Regions from separate parts of the Clostridium sp. HCS.1 genome, predicted to be linked through region 2. Evidence: riboswitches for the same ligand, from Rfam matches in the RefSeq annotation. Region 2 holds a riboswitch; the other holds the start of a gene.
What was found. Region 2 has a riboswitch for lysine ahead of ACFYH6_RS00650 (Na+/H+ antiporter NhaC family protein). Riboswitches for the same ligand answer to the same signal wherever they lie in the genome.

Region 1 (21,964 bases), 460 kb from region 2:
GCTTTCTTATATTCATTTTTATCCACTAAATTTCCTGAAGCATCCATTAAATCTACTAACTTATCTATTGCTTCATTTTTAGAATTTACTTTAGGATTTATTGCTATAGATTTTCTGTTCAATAGATCTGTAATTTTCATAATTCATCCTCCAAATTATAATATTTCTTTTAATAATTCATTCACTTTATCTTTAGTTGCTAATCCTTCTGAAAATGCGCTAGCACTTCCTGTTGCTACCCCCATTTTAAAAGCTTCTTCTAGATTACCTTCATTAATATATCCAGCAATAAAGCCTCCTACCATGGAATCTCCTGCACCTACAGAATTTACTAGCTTTCCTTTTGGAACATCTGATTTTATAACCCTATTATCTTCTGTTATAAATATGGCTCCATCTCCAGCCATAGAAACTAATACATTCCTTGCTCCCATTTCCTTAAGCTTTTTAGCATAAAGTATAATTTCATCGTCATTTTTAATCTTAACATTAAATAATTCCCCTAACTCATGGTGATTAGGTTTAATTAAAAATGGTTTATATTTTAAAACATTTAATAATAAATCCTTTGTTGCGTCTACTATAATTTTTATTCCTTTATCTAATAACCTTTCCATTATAATTTCATATATATTTTCTGGAAGGGTACTTGGAATGCTTCCTGCTAAAATTAACATATCACCTTCTTTCAATAGATCTAATTTTTTATATAATTTATCTAAATCATCATTATTAATATCTGGTCCTTGACCATTTATTTCTGACTCTTCCTTTGATTTCAGCTTAACATTTATTCTAGACATACCACTATTTAGTTTTATAAAATCTGTTTTACAACCCATTTGTTTTAATCTATTTTGGATTTCTTCTCCTGTAAATCCTGCTATAAATCCAAGAGCTATATTTTCTACATTTAAATTATTTAAAACTATAGAAACATTAATTCCTTTTCCTCCTGCATATATCTCTTCATAGGATGTTCTGTTAACTTCTCCTATCTTAAAATCGTCAACTCTAACTATATAGTCAAGAGCTGGGTTAAATGTTATAGTATATATCATAATTTTAAGACCTCCACTACTTCAGTTTTATCATAATATCTAGTATCTTCTAATTCATTAGTAATTATTACTGCTTCATCTATCTCTGCAAATGTGATACAACTTATTTCATTAAATTTTGTTTTATCTGAAAGAATATAAGGATTTCTAGTCCTTTTAATAGCTTCTTCTTTAACTAAAGCCTCTTTTATGTCCGGAGTTGTAAACCCTCTATATTCAGAGATACCATTAGTTCCAAAAAAACCTTTGGTGAAATTGTATTTTTTCAAACTATTTATTGCTTCTATTCCTACTACTGCTTCTGTAGTTGCCTTTATCTCTCCTGCAATTATATAAGTTGTAAATCCTTTGCTAATTAATCTTTTAGCTTGATTTATTCCATTTGTTACATATACTGCATTTGTTTCTTCTAAGTAATCTATAATTAAATTTGTAGTTGTTCCTGAATCTATATAAACAAAGTCATTTTTAGTTACTAAGCTAGCTGCATATTTTGCAATTACAGCCTTATCTTCTATATTCAAATTTTCTCTTATTGAAATATCATCATCTTTAGTATTAAATTCCTTTTCAACTAAAGTAGCTCCCCCGTGAACTTTTTTCAGTTTTCCTTCTGCATTTAATGAATTTAAATCTCTTCTAATTGTTGATTCTGAAGCATCTAATTTCTTCACTAAATCACTAACATATACTACTGAATTTTTATTAAGCTCCTCTAATATTAACTTTTGTCTTTCTTCTGTTAACATAAAATCACTCCTTGTTAAAATAATACTCCTTTTCTAAAACGATTTCAAGAGATTTCATTCAAAATAATTCATTTTATTTCACTTCAAATCTAAAAATCAATCATTTTCATTCATAAAAAATCATTTAAATAGAAAAATAGATTTAAACTACAGTAGTTTAAATCTATTTTTCTATTTAAATATATAACTTTTTATTTTTTTAATTCTACAATACTTTCTATTAATGGCATACATCTACCACAAGTAGTACCTGCTTTTGTAACTTCTCCAACTTTATCTGTTGAATCAGCTCCTGACTTAACTGCATCCAACACCTCATTAATAGAAACAGAATTACAGCTACAAGCTGAATTTAATATGGATAATATCTCACTAGTACAGCCCCCACAACAAGTTGCAGCACCTGTAGCTTCCATAATATCTTCTATATCTCTAGCACCTGATTTCATAGCTTGCCTTATATCTAAATAGCTAACATTTCTACATCTGCAAATTTTTCTTTCGCCAGCCATAAAAAAGTCCTCCCAAAACTTCTAATTATATATTATAATTATACAGTAAGATTATTTCTTATCAATATAATAAAATTAAAGATTTTACTTAACTTTTAAGACATTCTTGCAATTATTAGTACTTAATGATAAAATGTAGAAGATAAACATTATTCATTGAGAATTATTCCCAATTGTAAGAATGTTTGTAAATAGTTAAAAAGGGGTGCAATGTATGAAGCAAGAATGGATCAATTTTAAGCAAGGCCAATGGACTAAGTCTATTGATGTTAGAAACTTTATTCAATTAAACTATACTCCATACACTGGCGACGATAATTTTTTAGTAGGTGCAACTGATTCAACTAAAAAATTATGGGAAGAAGTAAGTGAATTATTCAAAAAGGAAAGAGAAAATGGTGGGGTTTTAGATATTGATACTGAAACTATCTCTGGAATAAATGAATACAAAGCTGGATATATAGATGAAGCTTTTGAAAAAATAGTTGGAGTTCAAACTGATGCTCCATTAAAGAGAGCTGTAATGCCTTTTGGTGGTATAAGAATGGCTGAAAATGCTGCAAAAGCTTACGGTTATGAAGTAAGTCCAAGAATTTCTGAAATATTTACTAAGTATAGAAAAACTCATAATCAAGGTGTTTTTGATGCTTATACTGATGAAATGAGACTTGCAAGAAAATCAGGAGTTATAACTGGACTTCCAGATGCTTATGGTAGAGGAAGAATTATAGGTGACTATAGAAGAGTTGCTTTATACGGTGTAGATAGATTAATAGAAGATAAAATTGCTCAAAAGAAGAGCTTAGAAGTTAAATGTATAGATGAAGAAGTAATTAGATTAAGAGAAGAAATATCTGATCAAATAGTTGCTTTAAAAGAATTAAAAGGATTAGCTGAAACTTATGGTTTTGATATATCTGGACCAGCTAAGAATGCTAAAGAAGCTATCCAATGGTTATACTTTGGATTCTTAGGAGCTATAAAGGACCAAAATGGTGCTGCTATGTCTCTTGGAAGAACTTCTACTTTCTTAGATATATATATTGAAAGAGATTTAAAAGCTGGATTAATAACTGAAGAGGAAGCTCAAGAATTAGTTGACCATTTCGTTATGAAATTAAGACTTGTTAAATTCTTAAGAACTCCAGAATATAATGATTTATTCTCAGGAGACCCAACTTGGGTTACTGAATCAATTGGTGGTATGGGATTAGATGGAAGAACATTAGTTACTAAGAACTCTTTCAGAATTCTTAATACACTATATACTTTAGGACCATCACCAGAACCAAACCTAACTGTTCTTTGGTCAACTAGATTACCTCAAGGATTTAAAGATTTCTGTTCAAAGGTTTCTATTGATACAAGCTCAGTTCAATATGAAAATGATGATTTAATGGCTCCATACTGGGGAGATGATTATGCAATTGCTTGTTGCGTATCTGCTATGAGAGTTGGTAAACAAATGCAATTCTTCGGTGCTAGAGTTAACTTAGCTAAGACTTTACTTTACGCTATTAATGGCGGTAAAGATGAAAAATATGGAATGCAAGTTGGACCTAAGCTTGCTCCACTAACTAGTGAATATCTAAACTATGATGAAGTAATGGAAAGATTTGAAACTATGACAGATTGGTTAGCTAATCTTTATGTTAACACTTTAAATGTTATTCATTACATGCATGATAAGTATTCATATGAAAAATTACAAATGGCTTTACATGATAGAGATGTATTCAGAACAATGGCTTGCGGTATAGCAGGATTATCTGTTTGTGCTGACTCTTTATCAGCAATTAAATATGCTAAGGTTAAGCCAATAAGAAATGAAGAAGGCGTAGCTATCGACTTTGAAGTTGAAGGCGATTACCCTAAATATGGAAATGATGACGATAGAGTTGATGATATTGCTGTATGGTTAGTTGAAAATATGATGAATAAAATCAGAAAGAACAAGACATACAGAAATGCATACCACACTCAATCAGTATTAACAATAACTTCAAATGTTGTTTATGGTAAGAAGACTGGTACTACTCCAGATGGAAGAAAAGCTGGAGAACCATTTGCTCCAGGAGCTAATCCAATGCACGGAAGAGATAACAGTGGTTCATTAGCATCATTAAACTCAGTTGCTAAATTACCATATGAGCATTCACAAGATGGTATATCAAATACTTTCTCAATAATACCTGATGCATTAGGAAAGACACCTGAAAATAGAATCCATAACTTAGGAACAATGATGGATGGATACTTCTCTCAAGGTGCTCAACACTTAAATGTAAATGTATTTGATAGAGAAACTTTATTAGATGCTATGGAACATCCAGAATTATATCCTCAATTAACTATCAGAGTTTCAGGATATGCTGTAAACTTCATTAAGTTAACAAGAGAACAACAATTAGATGTTATAAATAGAACATTCCACAAATCAATGTAATTATTTGATTTGAAATAATTAAATGTGAAGTATAATATTATACTTCACATTTTTTAATTACTTACATATTCAAAACTTGTTTTATCTGAATCTAACTTAAAAATTAAATTTTTACCTTTATAAAATTTAAACCTTGCATTACAGGAGATATTTTCTGTTATTGTTCTTATCATTTCTCCGCCATTTGGAGCCAAAAGCTTTTGCGGATGTAGTTCTTCTATTTCTATTTCTAATCTATATTCACCCTTCTTAATTATTAATCCCTTTTCATTGTAAGATATTATCTTTACTCCATTATAGGTGGCTAATATATATTTCATGCCTTCATAATAAACTATGGCTATACATCCCATAAATTTAAAACCTAAAAAGGGTATATTAGCTATAGAAACCATTATACTTATATCATTATTCTTAAAATAATTAGATTGTACCCATAGATATTTATCAGGAAAAGATGTTCCTGAGTCCTTTTCTATATATCCTTTACCTCCATTAAATTTAAATTCTTTATAATTAATAAATAAACTTCCTTCTAAAGTATGATTTAAACTTAAAACTCCATGAAAACATTCCATAAATGGAAGATGTGCAAAAGGTCCCATTATATCTTTCTTTATAGGAGTAATGTTTTTATAAATAAGTCTTCCTTTTATATTAATATCTTTGTTCTTTATATTAACTATTACTCCACTTAATGAAAAAATATTATCTTTTATTTTTATTGTAAGCTTATCTTTACTTATAGAAAAATCCTTATAATCATAGTTTACATTATAGGACTTATTTTCAGTAATAATCTGAATAAAGGCATATTTATCTCCATTCCTGTTTATATTTATACCTGGGATAAATGAAATACTAAGCTCTTTACTTTGATGCTTGAAATACCAGCCTTCAAAATAGCCTTTCTTCTTAGTATAATTTTCTTTATTCTTCATACTTCAAATCTTTAATAGTTGGAGATTCTAAGAATTCTCCCTTATAGTTAAATCTTGATCCATGACAAGGGCAATCCCAGGATAAGTCATCAGCATTCCACTTTAATTCACATCCTAAATGTGGACATTTAGTAGATACAGCATAAATCTTACCTTCTTGATTTTTATATACTCCAACCTTTTTCCCTTCATATAATACTATTCCAGCATCTCCATTTTTAATATTTTCTGCAGTTTCCATTGGAATTCTTATTTTTTCTGCAATAAAGTTATATGTTGTTTCAAATCCATCTTTAAGTAAATTTTTAATTGATGCCGTCATATCAAATCTACTTGGAGAGAAGATTTCATTGAAATCATATGCTTTACCATTTATTAATCCACTAATTATTATTGCTGAAACCATAGATGATGTCATTCCCCATTTATTAAATCCAGTAGCTACATAAACATTAGGAAGTTCCTTTGAATATACACCTATAAAAGGGATTCCATCTGAAGTCATACAATCTTGTGCAGACCAATGATATTCTTCAATTGAATCTGGATAGAGCTTTTTAGCTAAATCCCTTAATTTCTTATAAGAACCACCTTCTTCATTACTTCCAGTTCTCCCAGATGCTCCACCTAAAATTAAATAATCTTCATATCTTCTAAATGAATATCCTCCATCTTTTTCATCTATATACATTCCTTTTAAAAGTTGAGCATTTTTTAAGGCAATAACATACTCTCTTTCTTGATGCATTCTAAAAAAATAATATCCAGGAACATTAATAATAGGGAAATGTGTAGCTACTACTATGCTTTTAGCCTTTATTTCACCCCTATTTGTAACTACTATATTATCTTTTATTTCTATAGCAGTTGTATCTTCATATATAGTTAAGTCCTTTATAATATGATTTAAAAACTTTATCGGATTAAAATGTGCTTGATTTCTGAACTTAACAGCTTTAGCAACTTCAAATGGTAGTTCAGTATTATCTACTAATTCAGCATCTATTCCTAAACTTACTGCCGCCTTATACTCTTTTTCTATTTTTTCTGGTGAATCTAAGGTGTAAATATAAGCATCAGCTATTTCAAAATTACAATCAATATTATTTTTGCTGATTATTTCTTCATAATTTTCTAAAGCTAGTTGATTAGCTAAAGCATATCTTTTTGCATTTTCTTTTCCAAATTCCTTAATTAATTTATCATATATAATATTATGTTGTATTGTAATTTTGGCTGTAGTATTCATTGTATTACCAGTTAAAACTTTCCCTCTCTCTAATACCACAGCATTTATTTTATTTTCTTTTAGCATATAGGCTGTTAATACTCCTGCTATACCTCCCCCTATAATAACTACATCAGCCTCTTCTATATCTAATTTATGTTCTTTTTTATTTGTTTTATAGCTTTCAGACCAAACTGATTTCATATAATCACTCCATTAACTAAATAATAATATTATCTATTCTTCCCTAATTTATCTTTTATTATTGGATGATTATCAATAATTTCTATAAAATATTCAATTCGCTCAAAAGTTTCTTTACTTAAAACATGCTCAATTTTCTCTGTTTCTTCTAAAATATTGTTTGTAACACCTATTATAGTTAAAAACTTTTCTATAGTATTATGCCTATATAATAAGTATGCTCCATAACTATGCCCTTCTTCTGTAAGCTTTATATATCCGTATTTTTCATAAGTAACTAGGCTTAATTCATCTAACTTTCTTATCATATTTGTTATAGAGGCTGGTTTCACATTTAATGCCTTAGATAAATCAACCACCCTAGTAAAACCAGTTTTATTTGATAGTCTATAAATCATTTCTATATAATCTTCCATAGATGCTGTAACTATATTAGAATTTATTTTAAAATAATTATTAAAAGTATAAAAACCCTTAGGCATAGCCTTATCTCCACTCAAAAATACTATCTTTATATATTTATATTTAATAATTTTTATTAAATTCATATAAATAAAAAAATATGAAAACAATAATGCCCTAGCTTTAAATAAGCATAATTATTTTCATATCCCTTTAAATATATCTTCTAATTTTCTACCAACAAATCTTTCCTGGATTTAATATATTTTTATCATCAAATACTTTCTTTATATTTTGCATTATTTCTATATTTTCTCCTCTTAAAGATTCCTTTAGATATTCCCTTTTAGCATATCCTATTCCATGCTCACCAGATACTTGTCCTGATAATTCATTAGCTTTATCATACATTTTTTTCATAACATCATTTAACAGTTTGTTCCAGATATCCTCATCTAAATTATCTCTTAGTATATATATATGAAGATTCCCATCGCCAGCATGTCCAAAACTTTGTATTCTAATTTTATATTCTTCTTGTAAATTATGAGTAAATTTTACGAAATTGGCTACTTTATTTCTAGGAACAACTACATCTACCTCATCCATTTCTGTAGTAGAATTTTTTATAGCCTCCAAGAATGCACTTCTAGCGGACCATATAGACTCTTGCCTTTCTTCAGTATCAGAAATCAATACATCTAATGCTCCTTGCTGCAAACATATTTCTGCTACATTTTCATATGCTCTTTCTACTTCTTCTTTTGAGTTACCATCAAAAGTTAATAATAGATAGGCATCTGAGCTATGATCTGGAAACTTCTTTCCTAAATATTCTTCTGCTGATTTAATAACTTCTCCTTCCATAAATTCAATAGCTGTTGGAACAGATTTAGATTTAATTATCTTTGGAACAGTTTCTATTGCTGTCTCTAAATCAATAAAGGGTATCAATAAACTTATAGATTTTTTAGGTAATGGAAGTAACTTCAATATTGCCTTAGTAATAATCCCCAAAGTTCCTTCTGATCCTATTATTAAATCCTTTAAGCTGTATCCAGAACTATTCTTAACTACCTTACCACCTAGATTTAATACTTCTCCACTTGCTGTAACTACTTCTAAGCCTCTAACATAGTCCCTTGTAACTCCATATTTTACAGCTCTCATACCTCCTGCATTAGTGCTAATATTACCTCCTATTGTAGCTGTTTTCTCTCCTGGATCTGGAGGATAGAAAAGATCATTTTCTTGTACAAACTTACTTATTTCCATAAGTAATACACCTGGTTCAACAGTTAAAGTTAAATTTTCTTCATCTAACTCTATTATTTTATTCATATCACTTAGGTCTATTATTATACCTCCACTTAGTGGAACACAAGCTCCCACTAAACCAGTACCTGACCCTCTAGCTGTAACTGGTATATTATTTTCATAGGCATATTTCATAATTAATGAGACTTCTTCAGTACTCTTAACCTTAACAACTAACTCTGGTTTTACTTTAATAAAAGCTAATTCATCATGACTATAATCTTCATTTATATTATCACCATAGAAAATTCTATTTTCATCTTTAATTATTGATTTTATATGAATAATATTAACTTCTTGAACCTTATTATATTGCATATGCCTTCCCCCCATCTTCCTTAATCATTTCTATTAATTTAGGAATAATTTCATATATATCTCCTACAATTCCATAATGAGCCACTTTAAATATGGATGCATTTTCATCCTTATTTATTGCAAAAATATATTCTGAATTATTCATTCCAGCAGTAAATTGAACTGCTCCTGATACTCCACAAGCTATTACTAATTTAGCTCTGACAGTTCTCCCACTTAATCCAACTTGTTTATTTGGTAATTCCCATCCTGCTTCAACTAAAGGCCTTGTGACAGCAACTTCTCCTCCTAATAATTCTGCTAGCTCTCTTACCATGTCCATATCCTTTTCAGTTTTTACGCCTCTTCCTGCTACTACTAAAACCTCAGCGTCAGAGATACTATGCTCTTTTTGCTTTTTAACTACGTTCTTTATTTTTATATTTGAGGATAATTTTTTCTTATCTACATCACAAATAATAACTATTCCTTTAGATACTGGATTTCTATCAGGTGCTGACATAACCTTATATCTAACAGTAGCTAATTGTGGTCTTGAATTAGGAGTTACTATTTGAGCCATTATATTTCCACCAAAGGCAGGTCTTATTTGTACTAAATCAGTATTTTCTTTTATATCTAATATAGTACAATCAGCAGTTAATCCCGTTCTAAATCTTGCTGCTACTCTTGGAGCTAGAGACCTTCCAATAGTAGTTGCACCCACTAAAATAACTGAAGGTTTAATATCACTTATATAATCTTCAAAGATTGCAGTGTATGGTTCTATATTGAAATTATTTAAACTTTCATCATCATAAACATATACCTTATCTACCCCATAATGAAGCAATTCCTTTGCCTTTTCTTTTATATTAGATCCAATAAAAATACAATAAACTTCTTGTTTAACTTTATCTGCAAGTTCTCTAGCCTTTCCTATAAGCTCAAAGGTAACTGGATGTATATTGCCATCTATATGATCAACATATATAGTGATTCCCTTCCATTTACTTTTGTCTATTAAAACCCTTTCTTCTTCTATATACTCAACGGCACCTTTAGGTCCTTTATTGACACATATCTTACACATTTTACAATTAGAATTTATATCTAATTTCCCATTCTTATTTTCTAATGCTCTAAATGGGCAGATGCTAATAAGTTCATCTATATTTATTACTTTTTCTTGATTAATTAATAACTTTGCCATATATACTCCCCCTATAAGAACTTAAATTCTTTTAATTTATTAAAAACATCTTTGGAAACCTTTTCTGAACTACCAGTAAAACTTTCATGTTTTAAGTTAACTTCAGGTGGAAATATTCTTTCAACTTGAGTTGGCGAACCATTTAATCCATACTTATTTTCATCTTTATCCTCTAAATCATTTAATGATAAGATTTTTATTTCTCTATTTTTTGTTTTCTTTTTTCTTATATAGGATGGTAGTCTAGGTTCATAAATATCCTTTTCAACAGTTATTAAACAAGGTAATTTTACTTCTAATATTCCATTTACTTCTTGCATATCCATTTCAATAATTATAGAATCCTCTTTAACCTCAAATATTCTTTTCACATTTGTTACATGAGGAATTCCCAAGTATTCAGCTATTTCTGGCCCTACTTGAGCAGTATCCCCATCTGTAGTTTGCTTACCACAAATAATTAAATCGTAGTCTCCAGCTTTTTTGATACCTTGAGATATTGTATATGAAGTTGCTAAAACATCTGCTCCTGCAAATTTTCTATCAGAAATTAATATTCCATTATCTACCCCCATAGAGAATGATTCTCTAATTACTTCCATTGCTTGCTGTGGTCCCATACTTATTGCATCAACTGTTCCTCCAACTATCTCTTTAATTCTAAGTGCAGCTTCTAAAGCATATAGATCATAAGGATTCATTTTGCTATCTATTCCATCCCTTTTTAAAACTCCAGTCTTTTCATCTACTTCTACTTTTGATGTTCCTGGAACTTGTTTTATACAGACCATAGTATTCATAGTATCCTTCCCCCCATTATATATAATTATATCTTGTAATTCTATTTCACTTTTCCACAGAATAATTGTAATACCATTTTATATAATTGTCTATATTTGTTATTTTAATAACTTATTAAAAGAACTTTCGCATATTTATATTTCTATGAAAATGATTTTTAATAAATACTTTAATTATATAAGTACTATAATTTAATAATAAAAAATGCACTATAACTATTAGCTTTTTACATCTAGTAGCTGTAGTGCACTTCATTTTTACATTTTTCTAAACCTTAAATTTTTTAATTAATTCCTTTAATCTCATAGAATTATCCTTTAATCCCTGGGCTTCATTAGCAATTTCTTGCAATGCTGATGCTTGTTCTTCTGATGCAGCACTTACTTCTTCTGTAATTGCAGCAGTTTCTTCACCAACAGTAGAAACTTCAGATATTTTTACAACTACATCCTCCTTGCATAAAGATATTTTCTCTAAAGAGTTAGTTACTTCTTTAACATTCATTTCTAATTCATTTATTACATTATCTATAACTTCAAATTTATCTCTAGTTTCAATAAGGCTAACTCCAGTTTCTTTACTTAATTCACTTGATTTTAATATATCTATATAAAGTTCATTAATACTACCTTTTATTTCTACAATAACATTATTTATTTCTGTAGCTGATTTAGCTGATTCTTCTGCTAATTTTCTTACTTCTTCTGCTACTACTGCAAAACCTTTACCAGCCTCACCAACTCTAGCTGCTTCTATCCCTGCATTTAATGCTAAAAGATTAGTTTGTTCAGTAATAGATTTAATAGCTTCTACAATTATTCCTATTTGATGTGATTTATGTGATAGTATATTTACCTTATTAACTATATTGTCATTAGCTTCTTTATTTTCAGAGTACTTTTCACTTAATATCTCCATTGATATTCTACCTTCTCTTGAAGATAGCTTTACATCAGATGAAGTTTTTAGCATCTTATTTGAGCTTATTATTGATTTATTTATTTCCTGCTCTAACTCTCCAATTTTTTTAACACCATCATCTAATTGTATTGCTTGATTAGTTGCTCCTTCTGCTATCTCTTGAACTGATGTGGCTATTTCTTCTCCTACATTACTTGACTCTTTTGTTATTTCAAATAATGTGCTACTTCCATCATTAACTCTATTTGCTTCATCTTGAATACCTGAAATTAGTATTCCCATTTCATGTGAAAGATCATTTACAGCATTAATCATAACTGCTACTTCTTCATTATATTCATTTTTCACTTCCGATATTTCTGTAAAATCTCCACCTTTAATCTTATTTAATAATACAACTACACCTTTTATTGGTTTAGCTAACTTATTAATAAAATTCCTTGAAGCAATTATTACAATTGCTAGTGTTACTATAAAAACAATTAAAGGAATTATTAACTCTGAAAAATATTCCTTGATAGTCTCACTTAAAGGTATAAATACACAAGTTATATATCCTGTTTGTATATTTATAGATTTAGAAACTAAATAGAACTCATTATCTATTTTTATGTATTCACTATTATTGTCTTCAATTTTAATAACCTCTTTAATCCATGGAATATCAACTTCATTTTTGCCTATTAAATCTACTTCTTCATTAGCTATAATAGTCCCATCATTATTAAAAATTACAGAATAAGCATTATTATAATCTTCTATTTTTTTTATCAGAATAGATAAATATTCTAGATTTTTATCTATTCCAATTACCCCCTGTAATTCACCAGTATCATTAAATACAGCTTTAGAGTATGTAACCATAGTTCTTTTAGTTGTGTAATCCTCATAAGGATCTGAGACCACTACTTTATCCGGATTGTTTATAGAATTTTTATACCAATCTCTTTCTCTTGCATCATAATTCCCACCCGTATCTTCATATGGAGCCATGATAAATTTACCATCTTCGCTTCCCATATACACATTTGAAATACCCATTTTAGTATTAATATAACTTTCAAATAACTTTTCAAGCCATTCTGCTTCATTATTCTTATTATCTTTTATCCCTTTAGCATTGGCATCCTTAGATAAAAAATTAACATCTCCTATGCTATTGTTGTCATTAGTTTCTAATGCTTCATTAATAGAATTAATATTTTTGTTAATAATAGAATTTCTTAAATTTATGATATTTTTATTTAATGAATAAAAATTGGCAACAGCAATTACTATTAACGGTATTGTTGATGTTAAAACCAAGAATTTGGCAACAAAAACCTTCAATGTTTTTCTCTTATTTTTTATTTTCTTTTTCATTTTTCCCCCTTATATTTGAACATGTTTTATAATTACTATATTATTTTCGAATAATTCCCACTACTATTTAGAAAAATAGTAATAAAAAATAAGAGTCCTTTCAGCATTGATTTCATAAGTCATTCTGAAATAACTCTTATTAATTTTTAATATTATTTAAATGTTCTTTTTAAGAATTCTCTAGTACGTTCCTTTTTAGGATTATTAAATATTTCTTCTGGAGTTCCTTCTTCTTCTATGACTCCATTATTCATAAATACAACTCTATCTGACACTTCATTAGCAAATCCCATTTCATGAGTTACTACTAGCATAGTAAGTCCACTTTCTGCTAATTCCTTCATTACCTTTAAAACTTCTCCAACCATTTCTGGATCAAGAGCAGATGTTGGTTCATCAAATAAAATAACATCTGGTTCCATAGATAAAGCTCTTGCAATAGCAACTCTTTGCTTTTGTCCTCCAGATAATTGTTTTGGCTTAGCATTTATATAATTACCCATACCTACTATATCTAAGTATTTCATTGCTACTTTCTCTGCTTCTTCTTTAGACCTTCCTAAAACTTTTACTTGTCCAACAACACAATTACTTAAAACATTGTGATTATTAAATAAATTAAATTGTTGGAAAACCATTCCTAATTTAGTTCTATATTTATATATATCATGATTATCATCTAATATATTTTCATTTTTATATATTATTTCTCCACCTGTTGGCTTTTCTAAAAGATTTATACATCTTAATAATGTAGATTTCCCAGAACCTGATGAACCTATTATACAAATAACTTCTCCTTTATTTACTGAAAAATCAATATCCTTTAAAACTTCATGGCCTCCAAAGGATTTACTTAAATGCTTAACTTCTATAATCTTTTCCATATTAATTCCTCCTTAAGCCATTATATTATTCTTCTTAGCTTTATCTTCTATTTTAGAAACCTGCATTTGATTTCCTAATATTATATAGTTTTCTGGTCCATCAATTTTCTTTTCTAAATATCTTAGTATTCTTGTAACTGTAAATGTCATTATGAAATATAATATACATGCTACAAAGAAGGATTCAAAATATCTAAAGTTATTTCCAGCTATAGACTTAGTTTGGAAGAATAACTCTGAAACCGAAATAACATTTAATACTGAAGTATCCTTTATGTTAATTACAAATTCATTACCTGTTGCTGGTAATATATTTCTAATTACCTGTGGTAATACTATGTTAGTCATAGTTTGAAAATGATTCATTCCAATAGCTTGAGCTGCTTCAAATTGACCTTTATCTATAGAAACAATACCTCCTCTAACTATTTCAGACATATATGCTCCAGTATTAATTGAAACTATAAATAAACCTGCTGCAATTTTATTAATATCTATTCCAAAGGCTGCTGCTGAACCATAGTAAATTACCATAGCTTGAACAATCATTGGAGTTCCTCTAAAGAATTCTATATAAATTGATAAAATTATATTAATTATCTTTAATAATACCTTTTTTATACCTCTTTCAGGTATTGGTATTGTTCTTATTACTCCTACAATAAGTCCAATTAATGAACCAATTAAAGTACCTACTATAGAAATAAGTAATGTCATTCCTGCCCCACGTATAAACATAGGCCAGTTATTTGTAATTATTTTTATTAACCATTCTAGAGTCATCTTCTAATCTCCTTATATGTGAAATAGGGGCAACTGATTATAATAAATCAGTTTGACCCCCTTTATTGTTATTGAGCTGCTGGTTGATTTTTAATTGCGTCATCCATTATCTTCAATCTATCTTCCTCAGAAATTCCTTTTAAGGTTTCATTTATCTTATCTTTTAAATCACTATTCTTTTGAAGGCCAACTGCTATTGCTGTATCTTCTTCTGAAGTCACAAATCCTTCTTTAAATTCAACCATTTTAAAGTTTTCATTTGCCATTTGTGCACTTAATGCTTCAGGTCTTTCTGTTACATATCCATCTATTACTCCAGATTCAAGTGCAACTCTCATTGCAGGGAAGTTGTCCATTGCTGTAACTTTATTAACACTTGGAATTTGATCTATAACTGTATAGTGGAAAGTATTTAATTGAGCAGTTACTTTAGCACCTGAAAAATCTTTTAATGTTTCTGCATTTTCATAAGAACTGCCTTTTTTAACTAGCATTACTAAATCTGATTTATAATAAACATCTGTAAAGTCTATTGTTTCTTTACGTTCTGCTGTTGGTGACATACCTGCTATTATTGCATCTATCTTTCCAGATGTTAATGCTGGAACAAGTCCATCCCACTCAGTTTTAACTATTACTAATTTTTTACCTAAGCTATCTGCTATTTTCTTAGCTATTTCTACATCATAGCCTCCTGCATATTCAGAACTTCCATCTATTTTTACAGCTCCATTTGAATCATCCATTTGAGTCCAGTTAAATGGAGCATATCCTGCTTCCATTCCAACTCTAAATACATCTTCTCCAGAATTATTTGCATTACTTGATCCGCAACCTGTTAATGTTAGTGCTGCTGTTGCTACAGCTAAAATTAATAATGATAATTTTTTCTTCATATTTATCCTCTCCTTTATGATAATAAAAAAACCAACCTCTCGGTTGGTGCTATCTTAAATATTTCGGATAAGATACTCTAAAAAATAATTGAGCCATAAAGCTCAAGATCAATTCATAGACACTTAACCCTCATCTTCCCATTTGAGATAGCACAACTTAATAAACCGGGAAAGCTTATTAAGACAGTCCTGCAACTATTAATTACAGACCCAGCAAGTAATATCGAGATATATTACAAGCTTCGGCAAAATTTCCTTCTCAATAGCTTCATAGCACTCTCAAGCTCCACTAAAGACTGTTAAATTCTGCGCCTCTACCCCACTGCTAAGTGAGGTATTTATTTAATTTTATATACATTTTACTACTATTTTCCACCTATGTCAATAGATATATTTTCACATTTTTTATACAATACTTAATATTGTGAATTTAATATAAATGACAGCTTACAAAGTGATTCTTTTCTATCTCTCTCATTTCAGGTTCCACAGTCTTACATATGTCTGTTGCATAAGGGCATCTAGTATGAAATCTACATCCTGATGGAATATTTATAGGGCTAGGCACATCTCCCTTTATTAATGTTATTTCTGAATTATTTGCCTTCTTAGGATCTGCTATTGGTATAGCTGATAAAAGCCCTTTTGTATATGGGTGAAGTGGCTTTTTATATAATTCATTACTATCTGATATTTCTACCATTTTTCCAAGATACATTACTCCTATTCTATCAGAAATATGCTTTACCATAGATAAATCATGAGCAACAAAAAGATATGTTAGTTTTAATTTTTTCTGCAAATCTTCTAACATATTCACCACTTGAGCTTGAATAGATACATCCAATGCAGAAATAGGCTCGTCACAAAGAATAAAATCTGGTTCAGTAGATATGGCTCTTGCAATTCCTATTCTCTGCCTTTGTCCTCCACTAAATTCATAAGGAAACTTATCCATATCTGCCTCTGATAATCCAACCATGTCTAGTAATTCTTTTATTTTTTTATTTCTTTCATCCTTATTTAATTTAGTATGCAATGCTAAAGGTTCATTTACTAATTCTCCAACTGTCATATTCGGATTTAAAGATGAATATGGATCTTGAAATATAGTTTGAATTTTACTATAAAAGTTTTTCATTTCTTTTTTAGAAAGCTTAGCTATATTTGTTCCTTCAAAAATTATATCTCCTTCTGTTGTATCATAAAGCCTTGTAATAGATCTTCCAAGAGTTGATTTACCACAACCTGATTCACCTACAAGTCCGAAGGTTTCTCCTTTTTTAATATTAAAAGAAACTCCATCTACTGCTTTAACGTATTTTTTTTCCCCACTTAAAAACTCATTTTTTACTGGAAAATACTTTTTTAAATTCTTTACTTCTATTAATATATCATTAGACATTCTAACACCTCCCAATCTTAGATTTATTTTTCTAAAAAGCACATTGATCTATGTGTTTCACTAAAGTTTTTATAATTAGGCATTTCTTGAAAACATCTTTCAAAGGCAAATTCGCATCTATTTGCAAAAGGACAACCCTTTGGTGGATTTAATAGAGATGGTGCAGAACCTTTTATAGGCTTAAGTCTTGCTTTTTCATCATCTTCTATTTTAGGTATTGAATTAAGTAAAGCCTTAGTATATGGATGTTTAGCTTCATAGAAAATTTCCTCCACAAGCCCCTCTTCCATTATTAATCCACCATACATTACAATTACTCTATTGCAAAGGCTTGCTACTACTCCAAGATCATGAGTTATTAATATAACTGACATATCATTAATTTCTTTTAAGTTCTTTAATAACTGTAAAATCTGAGCTTGTATAGTTACATCAAGGGCTGTAGTAGGCTCGTCTGCAATTAAAAGCTTAGGATTACATGCTAATGCCATGGCTATTAAAACTCTCTGACGCATCCCTCCACTAAATTCATGAGGATATTGATCTATTCTCTTTTCTGGCATAGGTATTCCTACTTGCTTTAAAATGTCTAATGCTATTATCTTTGCTGCTTTCTTATTTATGCCTTTATGTCTCACTAATACTTCTATTAAATGATCTCCTACTTTTTTTAATGGATTTAAAGCAGTCATAGGATCTTGAAAAATCATAGCTATTTCTTTTCCCTTAATACTTTGCAATTCTTTTTTGCTCATGCTTGAAATATCTATATTATTAAAATAAACTTTTCCCTCTTCTATTTTCGCATTTTCAGGTAATATATTCATTACAGATTTCATAAGAACACTTTTACCACTTCCTGATTCTCCAACTATCCCTAATATATCACCTTTATTAACATTAAAGCTTACACCTCTTACAGCTTCAATTTTCTTATCTTTAATATTAAAATTGGTTTTTAAATTCTCTACACTAAGAAGGCTATTATCTCTATCCATTAGTTCTCACCTCCTGAAATTTTAGGTTCTACAAGGACTCTTAATACATTTCCTAATTTATTGAATGAATATATAGTTAAAATTATTAATATCCCTGGTATTAATGCCATATATAAGGCACTTTGAAGATTAGTTTGTGCATTTTGAAGAAGGTTTCCCCAAGATGACATTGGCGGCTGAATTCCAAGGCCTAAAAAGCTTAGGGAAGATTCAGTCATTATTGCACCTGCAATACTAGATGTTGAAGCAATAATTATTGTTGGAAAAACGCTAGGTATAATATGTCTAAATATTATTTTCCCTGAAGCTTCTCCAATAGATTTTGCATAAAGCACATATTCTCTTTCTTTAATTGAGAGAGTTTCTGCACGTACTAATCTTGAAGTTTCCATCCATGAAAATAAACCTATAACTATTATAATTGCTTGTAATCCTGGTTTTAAAAATATACTTATTACTGTTACTAATATCATCCATGGAATAGATGATATTATATCAACAATTCTCATTAAAATATTATCTATCTTTCCTCCATAATATCCACTTATGGTTCCTACAGCTACTCCAATACTAGTAGATATAATCATAGCTAAAATTCCTACTGTTAATGAAACTCTTCCTCCATATACAGTTCTAACAAAGTAATCTCTTCCTAATTCATCAGTTCCAAATATATGAGCTAAACTAGGTGATTGAAGAATATTAGATGTATTAGTTAAGTCAGGATCTATTGGAATTATAAAGGCAAATATTGATATAAATACTATAAATATTAAAAATAACATAGCAAATAAAGCACTCTTATTATGCTTAATTTCATCTTCAAAGTTTTTTAATCTTCTATTTTTTAATCTTCTATTTTTTAATTTTCTATTTTCCATTACGCTACCTCATTTCCTTTATTCTAGGATCTATTAATGAATAAAGTATATCTGACAATAAGTTTCCTAGTATAACTAAAGTTGATGATAGCAATAGAATTGCCATAATAATTGGATAATCTAAAGATCTTACAGCATTTACGAAATAAGGTCCAACTCCTGGCCATCCAAAAACAGTTTCTGTTATCATGGCTCCTGTAATAAGCATAGGGAGAGCCATTCCTAGTTTTGTAATTATAGGTAAAAGCACATTTTTACAAACGTGTTTAAATAATATTTCTGATTTACTTGCTCCAAAAGCTTCTTGAACCATAACATAGTCTTCAGAAACTTGTCCTATTGTAGAAGATCTCACATATCTTATTAAATCAGGTAAAAAGGCTACTACTAAAACTATACAAGGCATTACAAAGTGTAATAAGAAATCTCCTATTGATCCTTCTCTTCCAATAGTGTTCATTCCTAATATAGGTAATATTGAAAACTTATATCCAAAGATAAATATCATAATCATTGCAAACCAAAAGCTAGGAATAGCTATTCCAATAGAACAAAATCCATCTATAATTTTATCTACCAATTTATTTTTATTAGATCCTGCTAATAAGCCTAAAACTATTGAAATTATAAATGCGATTAAATAAGACGGGAATACTAATATAGCAGTTGCTGGAATTCTTGCTATTAAATCATTAGATATGCTTTCATGAGTAATTATTGAATATCCAAATTGTCCACTAAAAATTCCTTTAAGCCATAATAAATATTGCATATATACAGGTTTATCAAAACCATATTTTGCTTTTATAAGCTCTACAGTTTCCTGGGACATTTTTGGAGTAATCATTGTATCAATGGCATTGTATGGTGCTAATTGAATTAATGTAAAACAAATTATTGAAATTAGTAGTATTAAAGGAATAGCTTGAAGTATTCTCTTTAAAATGTATTTAGCCATCATTATCACTTCCCCGACAAAAATTATATGGTGCTGCAATATGCAGCACCTTCATTAAAATTAAAATTCTACTTAAAGCTTAATTTTGACATATCTTCAAAAGTATAAACTGGTACTAATTTAGCTTCATCAACTCCTGTTACATTAGAACTCATAACTACTATTCTCTTGTTTTCTAACATTGGATAGAAGTATGCGTTATCTTGTAATTTTTGTTGAACTTTATTATATATTTCAACTCTTTTTGCTTCATCAGTTTCAACTCTACCAGCATTAAATAAGTCATCAATTTCCTTGTCTTTATAGTGACTATAATTGTATTTACTTTCTGAAGTAAATAATGAGTTAAATGTATCTGGATCTATTCCCATGATGTATCCACCAATAAACATATCATAATCTGAATCTTCATTAAGCATTTGTTGACTTAAAGCTGTTCCTTCTTGTCCTGCTAATTCTACATTAACACCTATTGCTTTAAGATTTTGTTGAATTATTGTAGCTTCTTTTTGAGATGGAACATCATTTGAAGTATATCCAAGCTTAACTGTTAAATTGGTAACCCCTGATTCTTCTAATAACTTTTTAGCTTTTTCTTGATCAAAATTATATTGTTCAACATCATTTGTATGGAATGGGTTCCCGTTTGGTAAGAATGTATAAGCTTCCTCTGCATATTCCTTTGAACCAAAAGCAGCATTTATTAAATCTGTTCTATTCATTCCATAAAAAATAGCTTGTCTAACTTTTTTATCTTGTAATTTTTTTGAGTTTGAATTAATAACTACATAAGCAACTCTACCTTCATCATACTTATATGGAGTTAAATTATCTCCTTTTGTTAAATCAGTTAAATCACTAGATTGAACAGATAAAGCATTTATTTCACCCTTTTGTAAAGCAAGTTTAGCTGTATTAGCATCTGGTATTATTCTAAATATTACATTTTGTATATTGGCTTCACCAAGGAAGTAATGTTCATTTTTTTCAAACTTAACATATTGTCCTGCTTTATATTCTGCTAATTTATATGGACCAGTTCCTACTGGTGTAGCATTCTTTTCACTATTTTCAAAATTAGTTTCTCCTTCATAAATATGCTTTGGCATAATGAATATATTAGCTAATAGTTCCATAGCTGGAGCACTAACTTCTGGAAGTATGAAGTTAACTGTATAATCATCTACTTTTTCAACTTTTACTGGTTTTCCATTAAAAATTAATTGGCTATATGCCCATCCTGCATTTTCTTCTTTTAACATTTGTTCATAAGTGAACACAACATCATCAGCTGTAAATGCTTCTCCATCACTCCATTTAACATCTTTTCTAAGCTTAGCTGTATAAGTTAAATTATCTTCTGATGGAGTCATGCTTTCTGCAAGAAAATAATTAATTCCATCTGCATTATACATATATAAAGGTGAATATAATGCTTTTATAGTCATTAATCCATAACGATCACTAGTTGTTATAACATTTACTGAGTTTCCTGGATCCCCAGCAATACCGTATATAAATGAATCAGATTGTGAGGAAGTTCCTCCTGTATTGCTATTATTATCTACTTTATTACCACAAGCTGCTAATAACATTGCTGTAGCTATTGTTACTGTTAATAATTTTGATATTTTCTTAAATTTCATATTTACCCTCCATAAAATAATTATTTTTAGCAAAAGATATTTATAGTATAGTCTTT
Region 2 (12,306 bases):
AGTTGCTAAAGATTTAGCTACAAAAGTATTAGGAGAAGATTACGAAGTAATCAAGGAATTTAAGGGAACTGAATTATTAGGAACAAAATATGAAAGATTGCTTCCATTTGGAAAAGTTGATGGAAAAGCTTTTGAAGTTATTCATGGTGATTATGTAACTTTATCAGATGGTACTGGTATTGTTCATATAGCACCTGCATATGGTGAAGATGATAGTTTTGTTGCTAAGCAAAATGGAATAGGATTTATAAACTTAGTAGATGCTAGTGGTAACTTTGTAGAAGAAGTAACACCATGGGCAGGGAAGTTTGTTAAGAAGTGCGATGAAAGCATAGTTAAATATTTAGAAGAAGAAAATAAATTGTTTAAAGCTGAAAAGCATACTCACTCTTATCCACACTGCTGGAGATGTGACACACCACTTCTTTACTATCCAAGAGAAAGCTGGTTTGTTGCAATGACTAAGCTTAGAGATAAGCTTTTAGAAAATAATAATAAGATTAATTGGTACCCAGATAACATAAGAACAGGTAGATTTGGTAAGTTCTTAGAAAATGTTATTGACTGGGGTATATCAAGAGATAGATACTGGGGTACACCACTTCCTATTTGGGAATGTGAATGTGGTCACAGAGAATGTATAGGAAGTATAGCTGAATTAAAGGAAAAGGGAATTAATGTTCCAGAGGATATAGAGCTTCATAAACCATATATAGATGGTGTTAAGCTTAAGTGTTCTGAATGTGGAAAAGAAATGACTAGAACTGCTGAAGTTATTGATTGTTGGTTTGATTCAGGATCTATGCCTTTTGCTCAATTACACTATCCATTTGAAAATAAAGAGCTATTTGAAGAGAACTTCCCAGCTCAATTTATTTCAGAAGCTGTTGACCAAACAAGAGGATGGTTCTATACATTATTAGCTATTTCAACAGCTATATTTGATACTAATCCATTTGAAAACTGTATAGTTTTAGGTCACGTTTTAGATAAAAAAGGCTTAAAGATGTCTAAGTCAAAGGGAAATGTAGTAGACCCATTTGATGTATTAGATTCACAAGGTGCAGATGCTACAAGATGGCATTTCTATACTGCAAGCGCACCATGGCTTCCAACAAGATTCTCTATTGATGATGTTCAAGAAGCTCAAAGAAAGTTCTTAAGCACTTTATGGAATGTATATTCATTCTATGTTTTATATGCTGATTTAGATAAGTTTAATCCATTAGACTATAAAGATTTCAAATCAGAAAATGTTATGGATAAGTGGATAATGTCTAAGCTTAACACATTAATTAAGGAAGTAGATGAAAACTTAGCATCATATCAAATAACTCAAGCTGCATTAGCTATTGAAGATTTTACAGATGAGTTATCAAACTGGTATGTAAGAAGAAATAGAGCAAGATATTGGTCAGAAGATTTATCAGATGATAAAATTGGTGCTTATGTTACATTATATAGAGTCTTAACTACTTTAGTTAAGATAGCAGCTCCATTTGTACCTTTCGTAACAGAAGAAATTTATCAAAATTTAGTTGTAGGATTAGATAAATCTGCTACAGAAAGTGTACATTTATGTTCATGGCCATCAGTTGATGAAAGTGCAATAGATGAAAACTTAGAAAAGGAAATGGATTTAGCTTATACAATAGTTAAACTTGGTAGAAGTGCTAGAAATGGTGCTAATATTAAGAATAGACAGCCACTTTCTAAGATGTTACTTTCAACAGCAGCTATTCCAGCTTATTATGGAGATATTATAAAAGATGAACTTAATATTAAGACTGTAGAATTTGGAGCTGATTTATCAGAACATGTTAACTTTGAAATCAAGCCTAACCTGCCTGTTCTTGGAAGACAATATGGTAAGTTAATTCCAGGAATAAGAAAAGAAATAGCTTCAAGAAACCAAATGGAATTAGCTCAAAAATTACAATCAGGTGAAACTGAAACTATTACTGTAGATGGAACTGATATAGTATTAAATAGTGAAAGTGTTCTTGTAACTATGCAAGGTTTAGAAGGATATGCTTTTGCTGGCGAAGGTGAAATCGGAGTTGTTCTTGATACTACAATTACAGAAGAATTAAAAGAAGAAGGACAATTAAGAGAAATAACTTCAAAGATACAAAATATGAGAAAAGAAAAAGGTTTTGAAGTTGCAGATAAGATAAAATTATTTGTTGCAGGAAATGATATGTTAATTAATATCATTAACAAATATTCAGATGTAATAAAGAGAGAAACATTAACTCAAGAAATTGTTATAAATGAAGATGCTGATTACACTGAAACTGTTATTAATGGTGAAAAATTAAATATGACAGTTAAAGTAATTAAGTAGAATAATTTTATGTTAAAAAGTTAGAAGTTTCTATAGAATTTCTAACTTTTTACTTATTTTATAGTGAGTTATTATAAAGAATAACTTAGAATATTGTATAAAGTATTTGCAAATAGTATAATTATTGTTAAAATGAGATAAAAAAGATTAAAAAATAAAAATTGGAGTGATGTGTTATGGCTACTTCTATAAAAGATGTTGCTAGAGAAGCTGGAGTATCAATTGCTACTGTTTCTAGAGTTTTAAACGACATAGATGTTGTAAACGAGGACACGAAGAAAAAGGTTTTAGATGCCATTAATAAGCTAGGCTATAGACCTAATATTGTAGCAAGAAGTTTAAAAACTCAAAGAACGAAGACAGTAGGAATCTTAGTTCCTGACATATCAAGTGGATTTTATCCTGAGATAGTTAGGGGAGCAGAAGATGTGGCTAATATTTATGATTATAACGTCATCTTATGTAATTCAGATTTTGATATTGAAAAGGAAAAAGAATATTTAAGAGTACTAAGAGAAAAAATGGTTGATGGGGTTATTTATATGAGCTCATCTCTACAAGAAGAAACTTTAAATATTATTAATGAATTAAATTTAACTACTGTTTTAGTAGAAACTAAAGATAAAGAAGAAAGTTTACCAAGTGTAACTATAGATAATACTAAGGCCTCAAAAGAAGCAACAAACTATCTTTTAGACAAGGGACTATCTAAAATAGCTTTTGCAGGTGCAAAAAAAGAGAATATGAATGCTTGGGGAGATAGATACATAGGTTATAAAGAAGCACTTAATGATAAGGATATCAATGTAGATGAGAGCTTAGTATACTTTGGAGGATTAAAAGTTAAAAGTGGATACGAAGCTGTAAAATACTTTGAAGATAGCAAGAAAGAGTATGATGCAGTAGTTTGCGCATCAGATGAAATTGCTATGGGTGTTATAAATGCCTTAAGAGAAGTAGGAAAGAGAGTACCAGAAGACGTAAGCGTTATTGGATTTAATGATAACAATATGTCATCTGAGTTCTATCCAAAGATAACTACTATAAAACAACCAAGTTATGATATGGGATCAGTAGCTATGAGAATGCTTATTAAAATGCTTAGTAAGAGAGAATTAGAGGAATCTCAATTTGTTCTTGATTATACACTAATAGAAAGAGATAGTTGTAAATAAGAACTTAAATAGAAGTGTAGATTAATATCTACACTTCTATTTTTATAAATAATATCATTTTTGGATATATTTACAAATATTTAATAAATGTTTACAATTTTTTTAGAAGTTATGTATTGTTAGGAAATAAAAACCATGTTATAATTAATACTACAAGTCATTAAACGTTTTCAAATTTCAACTGTGTATAATATAAGTATATTTGATTAGAATGGGTAACTAATCATTGAGAAATTTGGGTTAAGGTCAAAAAAAACAACTTCTTAAGGAAGTTGTTTTTTAATTTCTTAGAATTTATTAAAATGTTATCTTGTAATAATAATCTAACAAATCCATTGTTTTTTATGTACGATTATATAATACCTTCAATTTTTAATATGTTTTCTAATTCTTGAACTTTTTCAGTTAAAGTAAGAAATTTTTCTCTTAGCTTTTCTTTTGGAAGATCAGTTTCATCAATAAAGCTAACCATATCTTCTACTGTTTTTAGAGCATCATCTATATCTTGTTGAGCTAGTTTTAAATTTGATTCCTTCATAAATTATCTCCTTTATGTATTTAAACATAATTTATATTACATATATTCATCCTATCACTAATAAATAGCATATTCAAGTCATATATTAATAGAAGAAATTAGTAAGAGGTGGAATTTTGATAAATTATATATGGTTTATTATGATATTTTTAGGAATATTGGTGGGATTATTTACAGGTAATGGAGAGGTTATATCAAAATCCATTATTAATTCTGCAGATTCAACAGTATCTATGATTATAGGCTTGGTTGGACTTATGTGCTTTTGGTGTGGTGTTATGAAGGTAGCAGAAAAAAGTGGATTTACAAACAAATTAGCAAAATTATTAAGGCCACTTTTAAAGATTATTTTTAAGGAAGCAGCTAAGGATGAGAAGGCCTTAGGTGCTATAGTTATGAATATAACAGCAAATATGATGGGATTAGGTAATGCAGCAACCCCTTTTGGAATAAAGGCAATGCAGGAAATGGATAGGCTTAATAAGGAAAAGGGTACAGCTTCTAATGATATGTGTTTATTTTTAGTTTTAAATGCAGCATGTATACAGTTAGTACCTTCAACAGTTATTTCTATAAGAGCAGCAGTAGGTTCTAGTAATCCTGGATCAATTATTTTGCCAGCAGTTTTAGCAAGTACATTTGCTGCTATTACAGGAGTAGTTCTTTGTAAGATATTACAAAGATACTTTTAAGGAGGATTTTATTTATGTTTCAGTATATAACAAAAAGTATAATCCCTATAATAGTAGTAATTATTATAACTTATGGGATGATTAAGGGTAAAAAGGTATATGAATGGTTTATTGAAGGAGCTAAGGAAGGATTGAAGGTTTGCCTTAATATATTTCCATATCTTTTAGCAATGATAATTGCAGTTAATATTTTTAGAGAAGCAAAGTTATTAGACTTATTAAATAATATGATAGCACCAGTAGGTAGTTTAATAGGACTACCTAAAGAAATAATCCCCTTGGTTTTAATTAAACCTCTATCAGGAAGTGGTGCTATAGGAATATTGACCGATATAGTAAAGACTTATGGTCCAGATAGCTACATAGGACTAATAGCATCAGTAATTATGGGAACTACTGAAACTATTTTTTATACTATAACTGTATATTTTGGAGCGGTACAAATAAAGAAAATAAGGCATACATTATGGGCTGCGGTATTAGCTGATTTAACTGCTATAATAATATCAATTTTCTTAGTTTCAAAACTATTGATGTAAATTATTGCAAATAATTCAAAAATATAAAAAATAATAAATATGTAATATTTTTGTAACTAGTTAATAATGAAAGTGAATTATAATATATTTATAAGAATAAGGAGGGAAGTGGGAAATAGATGAAATGGATTGAAAATTTATTTTTAACAGATGATGAGATAAAGGTTTTATCAATTTATTTAGTCTATGGTGTAGGGGTAGGAGTAGTATTAGGACTATTTTTTAATAATATAGAATTATTTTTTGCTTTAGGTGGAGTGACTTCTATTATAGTATCAGTTTTAAAGGTATATATAAATAGAAGTAAAAAATCTAAAAAATTGATATAAATAACTTTAGGAATAATATGTATTTTAGTTTAGATAAGCTATATAATAAAATTTATATAGCTTTTTTATTTTACTAAGGGTGGTGAGGGAATGGCTTCAGAAAAATTTTATATTGTAAGCAATAAAATTATGCCAGAAATTTTCATAAAGGTACTAGAAGTTAAAGAGAATCTTTTGACGGGAAAAGCAAAAGATATAAGTGAGGCTGTAAAGAAAACAGGAATAAGTAGAAGTACCTACTATAAGTATAAAGATCATATATTTCCAATGACAGAGGGGTTAAATAGTAAGAAGATAACCTTAGTTGTTTTACTATCACATGAGGCTGGAACCTTATCTAAGGTTTTAGATTGCATTGCATTTAACAAAGGAAATATATTAACTATTAATCAGGATATACCAATAAATATGGCAGCTAATGTAACAATAACATTAGATATATCAAATATGAAAAAAGATTTAAAGCATTTAGTAAATACGTTAAGGGGATTAAAAAATGTAGTAAGTGTTAAAGTATTAGCTATGGAATAATAAAGGAAGTGTTAAAGTGAAAAAAGATTTTTTTAAAGATAATAGACATAAGGTATTAAATAAAATTAAAGATAATTCTTTACTTATACTGTTTGCAGGTAAAGCACCTAAAAAAACAGCTGATGAGAATTATCAATTTACACCAAATAGAAATTTTTATTATCTAACAGGCATTGAAGAAGAAGAACATATTTTAGTTTTATCTAAAATAAATGGAGAAATTAAAGAATATTTATTTATAAAAGAAGTTGATGCTATTAGAGAAAAGTGGGAAGGTAAAACTATAAGAAAAGAAGAGGTATTCAATATTTGTGGAATTGAAGAGGTTAATTACTTAGGTGATTTTAATAGTTTTATAGAAAGAACTATTCTTAATAAAGAAGAGGTTAATATATATTTAGATTTAGAGAAGGAAAATAAGTCATATAATTTTATAAAGGAAATTAAAGAAAAGTATTTTAATATAAATATATTAAATGCTTATAGATTAATAGGAGAATTAAGACTTATAAAAACTGAAGAAGAAGTTAATAGAATAAGAAAAGCTATAGCTATAACTATAGAAGGTGTAAAAGAGCTTATGAAAAATTCTAAAGATGGAATTAAGGAATATGAGCTAGAAGCCTATTTTGACTTTGTATGTAAGAAGAATGGAGTTAAAGATTTAGCATTTAAAACTATTGCTGCAGCAGGGAAAAATGCTACAGTTTTACATTATGTAACTAATGATTCTGAAATAAAAGATGGAGATTTAATTTTATTTGATTTAGGAGCTCAATATAAGTATTACAATGGAGATATTTCAAGGACATTCCCTGTAAGTGGTAAGTTTACAGAAAGACAAAAGGAAGTTTATAACGCAGTTCTTAAAGTAAATGAAAGAGTAATATCAGAAATGAAACCAGGAGCAAGCTTTTTAGAATTAAACAAAAAAGCTAAGGAATGGATTGCTGAAGAATGTGTTTCATTAGGCCTTATTACAAATAAAGAAGAGGTATCAAAATACTATTACCATAGTATTGGACATAGTTTAGGTATGGATACTCATGATATAGAACTTGAAAATAGAAATGTAATATTTAAGCCAGGTATGGTTTATACTGTAGAGCCAGGTATCTATATTGAAGAAGAAGGAATAGGCATAAGAATAGAAGATGATGTTTTAATTACAGAAGAAGGACATGAAGTATTAACTAAAGAAATGATTAAAACTATAGATGAAATTGAAGAATTTATGGCTAAAAATAATTTATAGACAATTATAGATATAGGTTGCAAAATTCAAGTAATAATTGTACAATATTTATGTAAATTAAATGTAAATAAAGACGGGGTAGAGGCGCGATACTTAAAAGTACTATTAATGAGATAAGCACTATGATTTAATAGGAAAGGAATTATCGCCGAAGCGTATGATTAATGCTTTAATATCATATGGCTGGGGTTACATAGAATATATGTATCACTGTCACAAAGTAAATTTGTGGGGAGCTATCACTTAGGGAATTTAATCTTATTTTTAGTAAGCATATTCTAGCCTTGAGTTGATACTCAAGGCTTTTTTAATTATTTATAATATTATATTTTCTTTAAATGTGTGGAAAACTATTTTTATATTTATATATTTTAAGATTATAAAAATAATAAATAAAAAATTCTGCCCTTTAATTATTTACAAGACTTTAAGGGGGACTTAGTATGAAAAACAAAAGACAAATCAAAGTTTTAATAATGACTTTGTTGATGGTTTTGCTATCCACTTCAGTGGTTTTTGCAGCAGAAGTTGACACTGCTACAGCTAATGCTAATCATTATGGATTCTTAACATTAATACCACCAATAGTTGCAATAGCTTTAGCTTTTTTAACTAAGAATGTAATAATATCATTATTTATAGGAACAATTGTAGGAGCTTTTTTAGTTAACTTAGTAGATAATTCCTTTATAATGGCTTTAATTAATTCTTTCTTAGATTTTGTATCAAGAGTTTTAAATTCATTAGCTGATCCATGGAATGCAGGTATAATACTTCAGGTATTAGTAATAGGTGGGGTTATACATTTAGTGGCTAAAATGGGTGGAGCTAAGGCTATAGCAGAAGCTCTAGCAAGAAAAGCAAAAACAGCTAAGAGTGCGCAATTAGTTACACTTTTATTAGGATTAACAGTTTTCTTTGATGACTATGCAAACTCATTAATAGTTGGACCTATTATGAAACCAGTGGCAGATAAGATGAAAATATCTAGAGAAAGACTTGCTTTTATTATAGATGCAACAGCAGCACCTATAGCAGGCCTTGCAATTGTATCAACTTGGATAGGCTTAGAAGTAGGATTAATTAATGATGCTTTTATAAATGGTGTAGGACAACAAGTAGATGCTTTTGGAGTTTTCCTACAAACTATTCCATATAGATTTTATAATATATTAATTTTATTTTTCGTATTTATTACATCTTTCTTATTAAAGGATTTTGGACCTATGTATAAGGCTGAAATAGAAGCCAGAAGAAAAGAAATAAAAGAATGTAAAAATAATATATTAAATTCAAGTATAGAACATTCAGAGCTTGAGCCTAAGGAAGGAATTAAATTAAGTGTGTGGAATGCTATTATACCAATAGGAACATTAGTAGCTACTGCATTAATTTGCTTCTATTATAGTGGATATTCTTCTATAATGACTGGAGAAAATATAGCATTACAAGAAATAATGACAAACTCTCCACTATCCTTTAGGGCAATACAAGAAGCTTTTAGTGCATCAGATGCATCAGTAGCATTATTTCAATCTGCTATAGTAGCAAGTATAGTTGCTATAGCTATGGGAGTAGGTAAGAAGATATTTACTATTGAAGAAGCAATAGAAACATGGATAGATGGAATGAAACCATTACTAATAACAGGAGTAATATTATTATTAGCTTGGTCATTGAGTTCAGTAATTAAAGATTTAGGAACTGCTAAGTATTTAGTTACATTACTTTCAGGTTCATTACCAAACTTTTTACTTCCAAGTTTAATATTTATATTATCTGCAATAATATCCTTTGCTACAGGTACAGCCTATGGAACTATGGGAATATTAATGCCTTTAGCAATTCCATTAGCTTATTCAATGAATCCAGAAATGAGTTATGTTATAGTTAGTACAAGTGCAGTATTAACTGGAGCAATTTTTGGAGATCATTGTTCACCTATATCAGATACTACAATTCTTTCATCCATGGGAGCTGGATGTAATCATATAGCTCACGTTAATACACAAATGTGGTATGCATTATTTGTATCTGGCATTACTATAGTCTTTGGTTATATACCAGCAGGATTTGGAGTACAATGGTATATAGTACTTCCAATAGCACTTATAGCAGTTTACTTAGGAGTACAAATCCTTGGGAAAAAAGTAGAATAATAAATTGGAGTTGCTAAGGCAGCTCCTTTTTTTAGATTAAATTTCATTTAAAAAGATGGGTATGTATAATAAATTGAAAAGTTATATATTATAGACTATAGTAAATTATATAGTAAAAATATTTTGAAAATAGAATTAGGGGGCAAAAGCATGAATAACTTAGAACAGCTTAGAGAAGTTATGAAAGGAGAAAATATAGATTATTATATTATTCCAAGTAGTGACGCACATCAAAGTGAATATGTTGCTGAATATTTTAAAGGTAGAGAATTTATTTCTGGTTTTACTGGTTCAGCAGGTACTCTTTTAGTTGGAAGGAAGGAAGCATATCTTTGGACTGATGGTAGATATTTTATCCAAGCTGATAAGGAGCTTAATGGTAGTGGAATTTCTCTTATGAAAATAAGAACTCCAGGTTATCCAACTATTGAAGAGTGGATAAGAAGTAACATAAAGGCTAATGAAACTTTGGGCTTTGATGGGAAGGTATTTTCAGTTAAAGAATATGAAGGATACTTAAATATTGCCAAGGAAATTGGCTTTAATATCAATATGGGTAATGATTTATTAGATAATATATGGACTGATAGACCAGAGCTACCTCAAGATAAAATATTTATTCATGATGAAAAATATGCAGGGAAATCTTCTAGTGAAAAGCTAAAGGAAGTTAGAAAAAATATGGAAAGTAAAAAGGGAGATTTTTATATATTATCTTCTTTAGATGATATAGCATGGCTATGTAATATAAGAGGTAATGATATTAAGTTTAATCCTGTAGCATTAGCTTATGTAGTAGTTGGAAAAGATTACGCTAAACTTTATATTAATAATAATAAATTAGATGATATAACTAAGAATAAGCTTTATAATGAAGGTTTTATAATTAAAGAATATGATGAAATTGAAGAGGATGTAAAACTTTTAAATGGAGCGGTTATTTTCGATGAAGTGAGATTAAATGCTAAAATATTTACAGCTTTGAATGATAAAGTAAAGTTAATAAGAGAAACTAATATAACTACTAATTTAAAGGCTATAAAAAATGAAGTAGAAATAGCTAATTGGGAAATCTCTCAAGTAAGAGATGGAGTAGCTATGGTTAAATTCATAAAATGGCTAAAGGAAAATATAGGAAAAGAAAAGATTACCGAAATATCAGCAAGTAATAAATTAAGAGACTTTAGAGCAGAAGGAGAAAATTATAAAGGAGATAGCTTTGGAACTATAGCAGGTTATAAAGAACATGCAGCTATGATGCACTATTCAGCAACAGAAGCTAGTGATTATGAACTAAAGCCAGAAGGTATGTTTCTTTTAGATTCAGGTGCTCAATATTTAGATGGAACTACTGATATTACAAGAACATTCATATTAGGTCCAATTACAGAAGAAGAAAAAAGAGACTATACATTAGTATTACAAGGACACATAGCATTATCAACAGCTAGATTTTTAAGAGGATCTACAGGTCTTAATTTAGATGTATTAGCAAGAAAGCCCCTTTGGGATTATGGAATAGATTATAAATGTGGGACTGGTCATGGTTTAGGATTCTTCTTAAATGTTCATGAAGGGCCTCAAGCTATAAGACCTATGGGAAATTCAACAGAATTAGAACCAGGAATGGTCATAACAAATGAACCAGGTGTATATAAAGAAGGAAAGTACGGTATAAGAACTGAAAATACTATTATAGTAGAAAAAGATTTAGTATCAGAAGAATTTGGGGAATTCTATAAATTTAGAACTATATCCTACTGCCCAATAGATTTAGAAGGGGTTAATGTAGAAATGCTATCATTACAAGAAAAAACTTGGCTAAATGATTATCACAAGATGGTATTTGAAAAACTAAGCCCGTATTTAAATGAAGAAGAAAAAGAATTCTTAAAGCACGAAACAAGAGAAGTTTAAATAGGTAAGAGTTAATATAGAAGAAGTAAGAGATAGGGAGAAAAATTAGATAAAGGGAATTCTTCTCCTTATTTTCATGTTTTACACTTTAAAGAATGCATTGTGCATTACCCATTATCAATTATAAAAGCTCTGCTTTTATTTAGGTGGTAATATAAATTTATTAACTATCAAAGCTATAAATATACCAAATAAGGTTTCTATAATTCTATTAAGAGTATAATAAATTGGATTACCAAATGCATGAACTGTAGTAACTGCTAGAAAAACTATACATGCTATGTTTATAGCACCATTTTTCTTAATTACATTACATAAGTAAATTACTATAATAATCCCTACTGCAATTGTAAAATAAACTAGGAATTTTCTAAAAAAATATGTAGATATATTGTAAATAAAGAATCTACATATTAGTAGAAATATGAGTCCAACCACAGCTCCTAAAACTGTTCCCAAGGCTCTATTTATAGCCATGTTAATAGAATTAGAAACTGTATCTTGAACACAAAAAACAGCTGTTAAACAAGCGAAAAATGGTTCGCTTGGGAAAAATAATAAGCATAGAAACACTGCAATAGCAGTTTTGATTGTTCTAAGTCCAATGCTTGGGAAATTGAAATTCATATTATATCTCCTTATCTTTAGTTATTCTATTTTAATTATTATATCTTTAGTCATTCTCATTAACATTATTCTTCTCTTTTGGAGGATGAATATACTTATTAATTAAAATTGCAACTATTACTCCAAAGGCAGTTTCAACAGTTCTATGAACAGCATACATTAAAGGATCATTAGAACTCTGGATAATTAATATTGCC

Region 1: another riboswitch for lysine. It lies ahead of ACFYH6_RS16680 (transporter substrate-binding domain-containing protein); the one in region 2 lies ahead of ACFYH6_RS00650 (Na+/H+ antiporter NhaC family protein).

Annotation. Positions count from the first base shown of each region.
Region 1 is NZ_CP170704.1:3,453,547-3,475,510, forward strand. It holds gene ACFYH6_RS16610 (fructose-specific PTS transporter subunit EIIC) at 1-140, opposite strand, end outside; gene pfkB (1-phosphofructokinase) at 156-1,061, opposite strand; gene ACFYH6_RS16620 (DeoR/GlpR family DNA-binding transcription regulator) at 1,058-1,810, opposite strand; gene ACFYH6_RS16625 ((2Fe-2S)-binding protein) at 2,002-2,322, opposite strand; gene pflB (formate C-acetyltransferase) at 2,537-4,768, shown strand; gene ACFYH6_RS16635 (tocopherol cyclase family protein) at 4,822-5,709, opposite strand; gene ACFYH6_RS16640 (FAD-dependent oxidoreductase) at 5,699-7,141, opposite strand; gene ACFYH6_RS16645 (metal-dependent transcriptional regulator) at 7,171-7,623, opposite strand; gene ACFYH6_RS16650 (FAD-binding oxidoreductase) at 7,778-9,178, opposite strand; gene ACFYH6_RS16655 (FAD-binding protein) at 9,168-10,370, opposite strand; gene ACFYH6_RS16660 (electron transfer flavoprotein subunit beta/FixA family protein) at 10,382-11,170, opposite strand; gene ACFYH6_RS16665 (methyl-accepting chemotaxis protein) at 11,439-13,454, opposite strand; gene ACFYH6_RS16670 (amino acid ABC transporter ATP-binding protein) at 13,607-14,341, opposite strand; gene ACFYH6_RS16675 (amino acid ABC transporter permease) at 14,354-15,124, opposite strand; gene ACFYH6_RS16680 (transporter substrate-binding domain-containing protein) at 15,193-16,020, opposite strand; lysine riboswitch at 16,161-16,345, opposite strand; gene ACFYH6_RS16685 (ABC transporter ATP-binding protein) at 16,451-17,425, opposite strand; gene ACFYH6_RS16690 (ABC transporter ATP-binding protein) at 17,449-18,423, opposite strand; gene ACFYH6_RS16695 (ABC transporter permease) at 18,423-19,304, opposite strand; gene ACFYH6_RS16700 (ABC transporter permease) at 19,309-20,262, opposite strand; gene ACFYH6_RS16705 (ABC transporter substrate-binding protein) at 20,331-21,908, opposite strand.
Region 2 is NZ_CP170704.1:131,487-143,792, forward strand. It holds gene ileS (isoleucine--tRNA ligase) at 1-2,347, shown strand, start outside; gene ACFYH6_RS00615 (LacI family DNA-binding transcriptional regulator) at 2,524-3,522, shown strand; gene ACFYH6_RS00620 (hypothetical protein) at 3,875-4,060, opposite strand; gene ACFYH6_RS00625 (nucleoside recognition domain-containing protein) at 4,177-4,752, shown strand; gene ACFYH6_RS00630 (spore maturation protein) at 4,767-5,291, shown strand; gene ACFYH6_RS00635 (hypothetical protein) at 5,411-5,620, shown strand; gene ACFYH6_RS00640 (ACT domain-containing protein) at 5,711-6,151, shown strand; gene ACFYH6_RS00645 (aminopeptidase P family protein) at 6,168-7,406, shown strand; lysine riboswitch at 7,478-7,653, shown strand; gene ACFYH6_RS00650 (Na+/H+ antiporter NhaC family protein) at 7,850-9,565, shown strand; gene ACFYH6_RS00655 (aminopeptidase P family protein) at 9,716-11,482, shown strand; gene ACFYH6_RS00660 (FUSC family protein) at 11,621-12,109, opposite strand; gene ACFYH6_RS00665 (FUSC family protein) at 12,156-12,306, opposite strand, start outside.